DNA from 2 places in the Exiguobacterium sp. s191 genome. Region 2 is predicted to be linked to the other one. Evidence: predicted binding sites of a transcription regulator. Region 2 holds the regulator's gene; the other holds the start of a gene.
What was found. The regulator LexA, encoded in region 2, represses DNA repair genes until DNA is damaged. The targets are predictions, from matches to a motif close to CGAACATATGTTCG.
Positions count from the first base shown of each region.

Region 1 (5,262 bases), on a different contig from region 2:
GAACTCGCGTTTAAACAACGCGTCCGTCGTGTGGCGGAGACGCTAGAGACGATCTTGCCACCGTTTCCGGATGCAGCGGGGGAGCTAGAGCGACTCGCACCGCAGTTTACCGGGCTACCGGGAATTGTTTTTCCAGAGTATGTCGAACGAACGGCAGACCTTTCTGATTGGTCGCTTGCGTTAGCGACACTTGCCAAGTTGACGCCGCATTCGACGTCGGAGTTCGCCGTTCGTCGCTTTTTACTTGTTGATCAGGAACGTTATCTTAAGCAGGCACTCAAATGGACAACATCAGACGATGAACACGTCCGGCGCTTAGCGTCCGAAGGGACACGACCACGTCTACCGTGGGGACAAGCGATTCCACGTCTGATTGCTGACCCGCGTCCAGCATTACCGATTCTTGACGCCTTACTACAAGATCCGTCCCTCTACGTCCGAAAAAGCGTCGCCAATCATTTGAATGATATTTCAAAGACACATCCGGAATACTTGATCGAGCGAATCGAACGTCACTTAGGAACAGATCCGAACACGGACTGGATTTTACGCCATGCTTCGCGGACGTTACTGAAGCGCGGAAACCCTGACGTGTTGCAGTTGTTCGGACACGTTACGCAAGGTGAGGTCGCGGTGACGGACTTGGTCGTCTCACCGGTGACGATTGGTCAGGAGTTACAATTTTCGTTTCAAGTGCACAGTTCCGTTGAGCAACGTCTACGTCTTGAATATGCGATCGATTACGTCAAACAACGTGGAACGAGTCGGAAGGTGTTTCAACTGCGGGAGCGGGAAGTCAAAGGTGTCTTACAAGTCGAACGACGCCAATCGTTTCGGAACATGACGACGCGTGTCCATTATCCCGGGACACATACATTGACGATTTTGATCAACGGAGAGGCTTACGTGACAGCAACGTTCGAGGTCGAGGAGGAGAGCTGAATGAAAGGACGACATCCGGATTTTACGACGTCACGCCTGTTTGTCGAAGCAACGGATGAAGAATCGGGTTGTAAGTGGACGCTACATGCGTTACGTGAGAAAACGATCGTCGGGACGATTACCTTCACATGGAATGGATCGATCGGAAACTTACGTTACACGATGACTGATGAGGGTGATCAGCAAGGATATATCACAGAAGCGTTGACGTCGATTTTGTCTTATCTCGCACGGACGTTATTACTGACGCGTATTTACGGCGAAGCGGGCAGTGCGGCGGTCTGGCGTCGGAACGGATTTCAGTTGCAAGCGAATCGATATGCACGCGAACTCCATCACTAAAGCCCCGCCTGCTTGAGCAGGACGGGGCTTTAGTGATTAGACCGTTGTTTTGGACCAGTTGAAATGATCGCAAATCGTTTCAGCACTTTCACGTGCACTTAACTGTTCCGTATCGAGGAAGAGATAGTTGACGTCCGGCAATTCGCCTGGCAGCGAACGTGTCCGATATCCGTCTGCCGTCTCACGTAAGTCCTGTTCAGAAGCAGCGAGATCGCGCTTCGTTACTTTATGCGTCAATCGGTTTTCCGTTGTGTTCCGATGCAGGCGTGTTGCGACCGGCGCATCCAGTTCCACGATATAGACGTCAGCACCTGCTTGTTCGAATAATTCGACCGTCTCTTCGATGAACTCGAGACCACCGCCTTCGACGCCGAATAGACAGAGAAATGTAAACAGGACACCTTCAAGCGAACTGTTCGCCATTTCCTTGAACATTTCGCGGCGGATCGTATCCTTTAGACGATGGTGTGCGGGTTCTGAGAAATCAAAATAAGGCAATAACAGGTCGATCGTCTGGTGGTTATGGAAGACTTTCATCTTCGTCAACCGTTCGATTTCCTGACCGATCGTCATCTTTCCGACCGCTTGCGGACCAAGTAACAAGACAAATTTCATGGACGAACCTCATTTCCTTTTTCTGCTAATAATAGCACATTCCGACGAGTGACATCACTAGAACGTTTGTTCGTAATTTGATATAATTCAGGTATGAAGTCCCGTCGTGTCCTTGTCTGAAGGAGGACAATCATGCAAGAACAATGGAAAGCCGTCATCGGCTATGTAGGTATATATGAAGTCTCATCACTTGGTCGCGTAAGGTCGCTTGACCGGACGATCGTGACGTGTCGCGGTGTCCAGCAACGCCGAAAAGGTGTCTTGCTCCGTCCACGGCTCAATCGGGAAGGATACCGCAAAGTCACGCTCTATCAAAGTGGTCGAGGAGAGCGGATGCAGGTCGGATTGCTTGTCGCACAAGCCTTTCTGACGACAGACGTCACGGAAGCGCAACTCGTCCGGCGCAATGGTAAACGGGCTGACGATCAGTTGTCGAACTTAGAAATTCTGCCTTCAATCGATCAGCAGTATAACGAACTACTTGGTGAGTTTGATCTCTTGTTAAATCAACATGTGACGCTATCACCGTTTCAGATTCGAACGATTCGCGTGCAGTACGAAAAAGGGAAAACAATTCGTCAATTGGCAGAGCAGTATCAGGTGACGGAGAACCGGATTCGCAACATCATCGATAAGAAGGAAGCACGTTATATCGGCTGAGCCCAGAATAAAGGAGCGTTTACCAGAGATGGTAGGCGCTCCTTTGATTTAAGACGATTGTTCGCCGGCACGAACGGTCTGTTGCAACGAACTGATGCGCGACTCGAGTACCGCACTATGTGTCTTCAGTTCCGTCTGCTGGGTGACGTGGTGTTGCATCTGTTCTCCAAGCACCTGGCTGTAGGACGAGAGCTCCGACATCAACTGTTGAACAGACTGTAGATGTTCCTGCATGTTCGACTGAACATCTGCGACGATCTGGCGTTGGTGTTCCACGGTACCCAGTGTCGTCTCGATCGTCGTCGCTTCGGTCAGCATCTGTTTTAAATGCTCCGTTGCCGTCTCGAGCTGTTGCGACGTCGAAAGAAAACGTTCCGTCATTTGCGAGAGTGCTTGTTCGACTTGATCGAGCCCCGCCGTCCACATCTGATTGACCTGCCGAATATGGTCCGTACTCGTCCTAATATCGATCGCTAGTTTTTCGACCTCCTTAGCGACGACCGTGAAGCCGCGACCAGCTTCTCCGGCACGGGTTGCCTCAATCAGCGCGTTCAGCGACAAACGGCGTGTCTCTTCAGCAACGCGCTGGATGTGCGAAATCGAGGTATCCATCTGCTGCTGTAGATGTGAGGTCTGTTGCAAAATCTGCTCTGTCGTCGCGGATTGTTCCTTCAGTAAGTGGCTTTCCTCTTGTAAGGTTTCGAGGGTCGCATGATTCGTCTGGACGGTCTGTTGAAAACGGGTTACGGCATGTTGACTGTTCAGAAGTGTCGTTTGCATCTCGCTTAACGCATCGTGTCCTTGGGCAGTCAAACGTGTTGAAGCGACGATCGTCTGATCCATCTGCGTCGATTGCGCAAGTAAAGAACCGGCGACTTCATCGACGGCTTGGACCGATTGATCCATCGCGGATAAGCGCGAAGAAAAGTGAGGCTGGACGGATTCAAGTTCCTGACTGGCTTGTTGCATCTCCGTCGTTAAGTCATTAATTTGTTGCATCAACTGATTGTATTGAAACGTCAGCTGTTGTAACTCAAAGGTCGTCGTCTTGAGCGTTAATGGACGATACGATCGCTTCGCATGCGCTTCTTCAATCTGTAAGGCGAGTTTCGATAACGGTGCCAGTTGGCGTTGAATCCGCCAGCGGATCAAGAGGCTGATGCTGACAAGTGTGACTACGCTCACCCAGACGAGTGTCCAAGCTAAATCTCGAGCAGGAGCGATTAATTTATCACGGTCGGTCGTCAGTAAGATGACGTCATCGAGTTCTGGAATCGTCATTGCGACTAGAAACTGGTCTTGATTCGAAAAGGCATATGTACGCGCATTTTTTAAGTGCTGTAGTAATTGTTTTCGTTTGGTTGGTTCGAGTGTCAGCGGTCGGAACGCCTCACTCGTGTTCAGGCTTTGGAAGCGAACCGTGTAGTCGTCACGTGATAAGTCGGTTCGCTGTTGCTGTTGCAATCGTTTAATGGCACGCGAGCGGTCTGCTGCGTCATCCGGGTACGCCAGAAACGTTGCCCGGACATTCGCGTCGAACATCGTTAATTCACGCATCAGCCGTTCCTCGGTTGCTGCGACGGATTGTTGATAGGAAGCGTAGACGCTTAGACCGCTGATCACGATCAGTCCGATGGCGACGATCGGAATCAACCATCCATTTAATTGTTGTGCCAGTAATCGTTTTTTCATAAGCATAAAAAACATCTCCTCCCGTGTACCTATCGGAAGGAGATGAAGCAACATGTATGAAGGTGTTGTACGGCTTGTGTAAAGGTCTTGTGAATCTAATTCACGTAAATTGGTAGGACAGTCGCAAGATGTGTCATAAGTGCTTGTGTCTCTTCTTTTGGTTCAGATGTGACGTAAATGATCAACGCAGCAGCAACGATGACGAAGATGGCGATGACAAGAATGATGAAGAACGGCATCTTACTTTTTCGTTTTTCAGCCTGACGATCCATGAAAGATTCCCCCTTAATGATGTAGACGATAGACATATTTGTTTGATTCCCTCTCCTCTTGTTTGAAAACCTTGGAAAAAGAGGGGAATGTGTAATGTGGAGGGAATAGAGTAACTATCTGAAATGGAATGAGGAGGATGTCGTCGTGCTTACGTTGCTCAATTCATTATTGTTGAACTTCTCACTGTTGATTGCGACATTGCTGTTTGCGTTTTTACCACTACGACGGATTGAGAGAATCTCACCCAACTCCTCCTTACAAGTCCGACTGGCGATTGGTTGTATCGCCGGTGTGATTGGCGCCCTGTTGATTTTCAACAGTATCTCCTATGACGTTGCAAAGATTGATTTGCGTCTCGTTGCGCTCGTTACAGCGTACTTTTACGGCGGGTTAGTCAGCGGTAGCATCACGATGCTGTTCATCATCGGGGCCCGATTTGCGGTGACACCAGCTGGCGAATACCAAGGACTGATTCTGACGACCTTGATCTGTGTCGCGTTACTCGTGACAGCGACGATTTATCGTCGGTTTGCTGCTCAGCGAATGAAGGATTATCTCGTGTTGCTTGGAACAGGTATCGCATACAGCTTACCGGCGCTCTATTTATTGACGAACACGTTCGAGCGGTTTTTAGAGATTGCGCTCGTCTACATCATCGTCATCATGATTGGTGGTTACGTCACCTATCGTTTCTTACAAGAACTAAGGAAGCACTTTTTATTCGTGCATACGCAACAG
Region 1 covers NZ_JACSNC010000002.1:178,048-183,309, forward strand. The annotation lists gene KNQ09_RS12540 (DNA alkylation repair protein) at 1-942, shown strand, start outside; gene KNQ09_RS12545 (GNAT family N-acetyltransferase) at 943-1,284, shown strand; gene KNQ09_RS12550 (AAA family ATPase) at 1,321-1,899, opposite strand; gene KNQ09_RS12555 (NUMOD4 domain-containing protein) at 2,032-2,559, shown strand; gene KNQ09_RS12560 (methyl-accepting chemotaxis protein) at 2,608-4,257, opposite strand; gene KNQ09_RS12565 (hypothetical protein) at 4,347-4,523, opposite strand; gene KNQ09_RS12570 (GGDEF domain-containing protein) at 4,669-5,262, shown strand, end outside.
Region 1: a site for LexA is predicted at 1,959-1,972, ahead of KNQ09_RS12555 (NUMOD4 domain-containing protein). Genes of this name have one in related genera too.

Region 2 (5,262 bases):
GAGAATGGTCTGATTACTCTCGTGACGATGTTAATTAGAATGCCTTTTGGTCTTGGAGGCTTGCTGATTGGTTTTATGTATCCGCTTGCAGTCATGACTGGAATGCATCATTTATTCATTGCTATCGAAACGACGCTACTTGCAAATACAGGATTTAACCCCCTAATCACTTTATGCGCCATGTATGGATTTTCAAATGCTGGTACGGCGCTCGGTATTACATTACGCGCAACAAAAAGTACAGTACGGGTTGCTGGTATGAGTGCCACACTCACGCAATTATTAGGAGTTAGTGAACCTGCATTGTTTGGGATTGTCATGCGATATAGTATGAAACCTTTATATGTTATGATTGCGTGTTCTGCTTTGGGTGGTGCTCTTCTTTCGCTCTTACAGATTAAGGCCAACTCTTACGGTCTAGCTGTTATTTTATCTCCTTTAATGTACATTTATGAATGGAATCAACTTTTAGCTTATTTAATCGTATCGGTCTTAACCTTTGTTGCTGCACTCACCATCACTTACTTTTTCGCAGTTCCTAAATCAGTTTTGGTTGCGGAACCACAAAAAGTAACTTCCAAGATATCTTGATATCAGCTGAAAACAATAAAATAGCCTTCTATATTAGACACCTACTTCTCGGGTGGTCCTATAGAAGGCTATTTTTTATTGTTTATTCCGTTCTTCTTCTTGTGCTTGTTTCAATTTCTCTGGTGTTACGTCCGTTCCTTCTTCATCGACGATTTTCATGCCCATGAGTTGGTTTTTGAACGATCCACGGAATGCTGCGAGATACGCTGCACGTAACTCTTTTTGCTCTGCCGTTTCGGCTTCTGATAACGGCTCGACTTTTGATTTATTCGCTAATGCATTGATTCGATCTAATTGTTCTTGTGATAACATGGAATCCCTCTTTCTGTACGACTCAAACTTGAGTTGTTCAATTGTATCCTTACTTTAAAAGAGGCTATAAAAAAAAGCAAGTTAACCGCGTCAGTCGACGGGTAACTTGCTCTTCATTCCGGGCTAGGTGTCAGTTCGCGGTATTCAAGATATCGACGATTGACCGTTGCTTTTGAAATATCATGTCCCATACCACGCAAGGTGATGGCGATATCTGAAAACGTCAGTCCGAGCTCTCGAAGACGTACGATTTCTTCGATCGGTACGTCCTTTCGACTACGCCCAGCGTTCTCTCCTTGGCGATTCAGATTTCGTTCCGGGCGAAAGCCTTGTTCAACAGCTCGCCGCATGCCGCGCGCGATTTTTGCGTTATGCAGTTTCCGTTGATATTCTTCCACCAGTGAGACAATCTCAAGGACCATTGCTTCTGCATCCGCAAGCTGGTATTCTCCATCGGAATCAAGTGTCATCAACCGAACACCGTGCTTCTTAAACGTGTGCAAAATAGCGATTTTCGCATTCCCTCGACCAATCCGTGTGTCATCTGTCACGAGGACCGCATCTACCGCATCACGTGTTACATGATCAAGAACCGTCAGCATCCCTTCCCGATCGACGTCATATCCACTCTCTTTTTCAGAGACGACATCTACGACATCAAAACCCTTTTGAGACGCGACCTTCGAAAGCTCCATCCGTTGGCGTTCAATCGAACTATCTTGTGCTTCTTTTTCGGTCGACACCCGACAATAAATCACGACCTTCATCGTACCTCACATCCCTGTTCGTTCTTTCACAACTTTTCCATTTTGTCATTGTTGTGCGATTGGTACAACGATTTTGCTTTTTGAGATGACGTGTTTTGTTTCAACATCATTATTTTTAATCAACCAATTGACGTACTCTTCATCTGACATCGAACCATCATTGTAGACTTCAGCGATTTGTTCGACTGTAGCGTTCTCATCGACCGTAACGGAAGCTGTCATCAGTTGCGCCACTTTTTCATCCGGGCGTGGTGTGAGTAAAAAGATCACGAAGGCAATACTTAATGCATAGAAGAGAATTGAAAAAGCATGAGTACGAATCGTATGAATCATCATGAATCCCTCCAAATATGAAATGAATGAGTTAGAATAAATGTTCGCGGAACAATTGTTCGCATAACTCATAATAAACACAGAACCCGTGTTCGGTCAACACAAAATGTCGAACAATTGTTTGTACGCTCATTTGTTCTATGTTATAGTGAATCTAGAAACATATATTCTTACATTTCAAACTTCAATCCAGAAAGAGGTGGCAATTCGTATGCGGAAAATGTCTAAGCGCCAACAAGAGATTCTCGACTACATCGTCTCTGAAGTGAAACTGAAGGGGTATCCACCATCAGTTCGTGAAATCGGAGAAGCAGTCGGACTCGCGTCTAGCTCGACGGTACACGGTCATTTGGATCGACTCGAGAAACGGGGAATGATTCGCCGTGACCCGACGAAACCACGTGCGATTGAGATATTGCTTGATAAGCCTGAAGAAATCACGGAAGCCATCGTCCATGTTCCCGTCATCGGGAAAGTCACAGCGGGTCTTCCGATTACAGCGATTGAAAACATCGAAGAACAGTTCCCGCTCCCTGCACATTATGTAGGAAATGAGACGGTCTTCATGTTGATGATCGATGGTGAATCGATGATTAACGCAGGTATTCTAGACGGCGATCGTGTCATCGTGCGCCAACAAAACACAGCAGAAAACGGAGAAATCGTCGTAGCTATGACCGAAGATAGCGAAGCGACGGTGAAACGGTTCTTCTTAGAAGATCAACAGGTACGTCTACAACCAGAAAATGACTCGATGGATCCGATGTATTTCGATAATGTCTCCATTCTTGGTAAGGTAATCGGCGTGTATCGGACGATTCATTGACGGAGGGACCAGTTACGACTGGTCTTTTTTCATGCCTTCAGGAAATGTACATGATACCGTCAATACCGTCGCACTGACGGGTTACGTTGCGTATTCGGTCGCAACGCAACAAACCGATTGGTTACCAACCGCCATCGGTATCGCTGTCGGTACCCTTTGGTTGTCACCCGACCTCGATTTAAAGTCAGAACCGTATTATCGCTTTGGACCATTTCGAGTCCTTTGGATGCCGTACGTCAAAATCATGCCCCATCGCTCGATCTGGTCACATGGACTGATCATCGGAGACATTATCCGGCTTCTTTATAGTGCTGCGATTCTGATTCCGCTACTATTTTTAAGTCTATATTTTCAGGTTCTTGATTCTGCTACGATTGATTCGTGGTTCGCTTCCTTGCCTGCATTCGTCGTCGGTATCATGGTGGCGAGTACGATTCATATTCTACTAGATTATTCCAGCAGTTGGTTTCGACCTAAAAAAAGAAAAAAACGTCGTCGGTAACACCTCTTTTGCTTGCTTGCAAGCAGAATGAGGTGTTTTCTTATCCACTTTTTCGTATCTTTAAACATCAAAATAAAAAATTTCCATTCCTATATTTCAATTATATGTATTGAAAACGTTCTCAATTCGGAGTAATTTAAAGTAGAAAGGCCATTATCTGCTTTAATCCAAAGGGAGGGTTTTTGCATGAATAACTTTGTATTGGAAATGATCGGTACGATGATCCTCATCCTGCTCGGGGATGGAGTCGTCGCCGGTGTCGTCTTGAAAAAGACGAAATCGGAAAACAGCGGATGGATCGTCATCACGTTCGCTTGGGGTCTTGCCGTCATGACAGCAGCATTCGTCGCTGCTGAAAGTGGAGCACACTTGAACCCCGCATTGACGATCGCACTTGCTTTGAACTCTGACCTACCGTGGGCAGACGTTCCGATCTACATTGCCGGACAACTTGTCGGAGCTTTCATCGGCGCCATTCTCGTTTGGCTTCATTACATGAAACATTTTGAAGCGACTGATGATCAAGCTGCAAAACTCGGTGTATTCGCAACAGGTCCAGCGATTCGTCATACGCCGTCGAACTTGATTTCTGAGATCATCGGGACATTTGTTCTCGTCTTCGGTATCTTGGCACTCGGTTTAACAACGTTCGGAGATGGCTTAAAACCACTCATCGTCGGTTTACTCGTCGTCGTCATCGGTCTCTCGCTCGGTGGTACAACAGGGTATGCCATCAACCCGGCTCGTGACCTTGGACCGCGTATCGCGCACGCTATCCTACCGATTCCGAATAAAGGTTCATCTGACTGGGGCTATTCATGGATTCCTGTCGTCGGTCCGATCATCGGTGGAGCGATTGCCGTGTTCATCTATCAATTGATCTACTAAGATCACGTCTCACTAACACATACCGCTCAAGGGGGATTTCGAAATGGAAAACAAGTATATCCTAGCACTCGACCAAGGTACGACAAGCTCACGTGCAATCATCTTCGATCACGATGGGAAAATCGTCAACTCGGCACAACGGGAATTCAAACAGTACTTCCCACAACCAGGCTGGGTCGAGCATGATGCAAACGAAATCTGGGGTTCGATTCTTGCCGTCATGGCCGAAGCACTCGGGACAGCAGATATCAAACCTGAGCAAATCGCTGGAATCGGCATCACGAACCAACGTGAAACGACGGTCGTCTGGAACAAAGAAACAGGTAAACCGGTCTATCACGCACTCGTTTGGCAATCGCGTCAAACGTCTGGTATCTGTGACGACTTAAAAGAACAAGGTTTGAACCAGAAGTTCCGCGACAAAACAGGACTTCTGATTGATGCCTACTTCTCTGGCACAAAAGTTAAATGGATCCTCGACAATGTCGAAGGTGCACGTGAGCAAGCAGAGAACGGTGAATTGCTCTTCGGTACGATCGATACGTGGCTCGTTTGGAAACTGTCTGGTGGAAAAACGCACATCACGGACTACACGAACGCTTCACGAACATTGATGTATAACATCTACGAACAAAAATGGGATGAAGAGTTACTCGATATCCTAGGTGTTCCTGCTTCCATGTTGCCAGAAGTTCGTCAGTCGAGTGAAGTCTACGACAAAACGGTACCGTATCACTTCTTCGGTTACGAAGTGCCAATCGCTGGTATTGCGGGTGACCAACAAGCAGCACTCTTCGGTCAAACGTGCTTCGAAGCGGGTGAAGGGAAAAACACATACGGAACAGGGTGCTTCATGCTCATGAACACAGGTGAGAAAGCCGTTTCTTCTGATAATGGACTCTTGACGACGATCGCTTGGGGCGTCGATGGAAAAGTGGAATATGCGCTGGAAGGTTCTATCTTCGTCGCTGGTTCTGCGATCCAGTGGCTCCGTGATGGACTCCGGATGCTGAAAAATGCGAAAGATTCAGAAGGTTACGCAA
Region 2 covers NZ_JACSNC010000001.1:432,966-438,227, reverse strand. The annotation lists gene KNQ09_RS02245 (PTS transporter subunit EIIC) at 1-591, shown strand, start outside; gene KNQ09_RS02240 (DUF896 domain-containing protein) at 667-903, opposite strand; gene KNQ09_RS02235 (YneB family resolvase-like protein) at 1,017-1,670, opposite strand; gene yneA (cell division suppressor protein YneA) at 1,716-2,003, opposite strand; gene lexA (transcriptional repressor LexA) at 2,215-2,829, shown strand; gene KNQ09_RS02220 (metal-binding protein) at 2,861-3,331, shown strand; gene KNQ09_RS02215 (MIP/aquaporin family protein) at 3,518-4,219, shown strand; gene glpK (glycerol kinase GlpK) at 4,263-5,262, shown strand, end outside.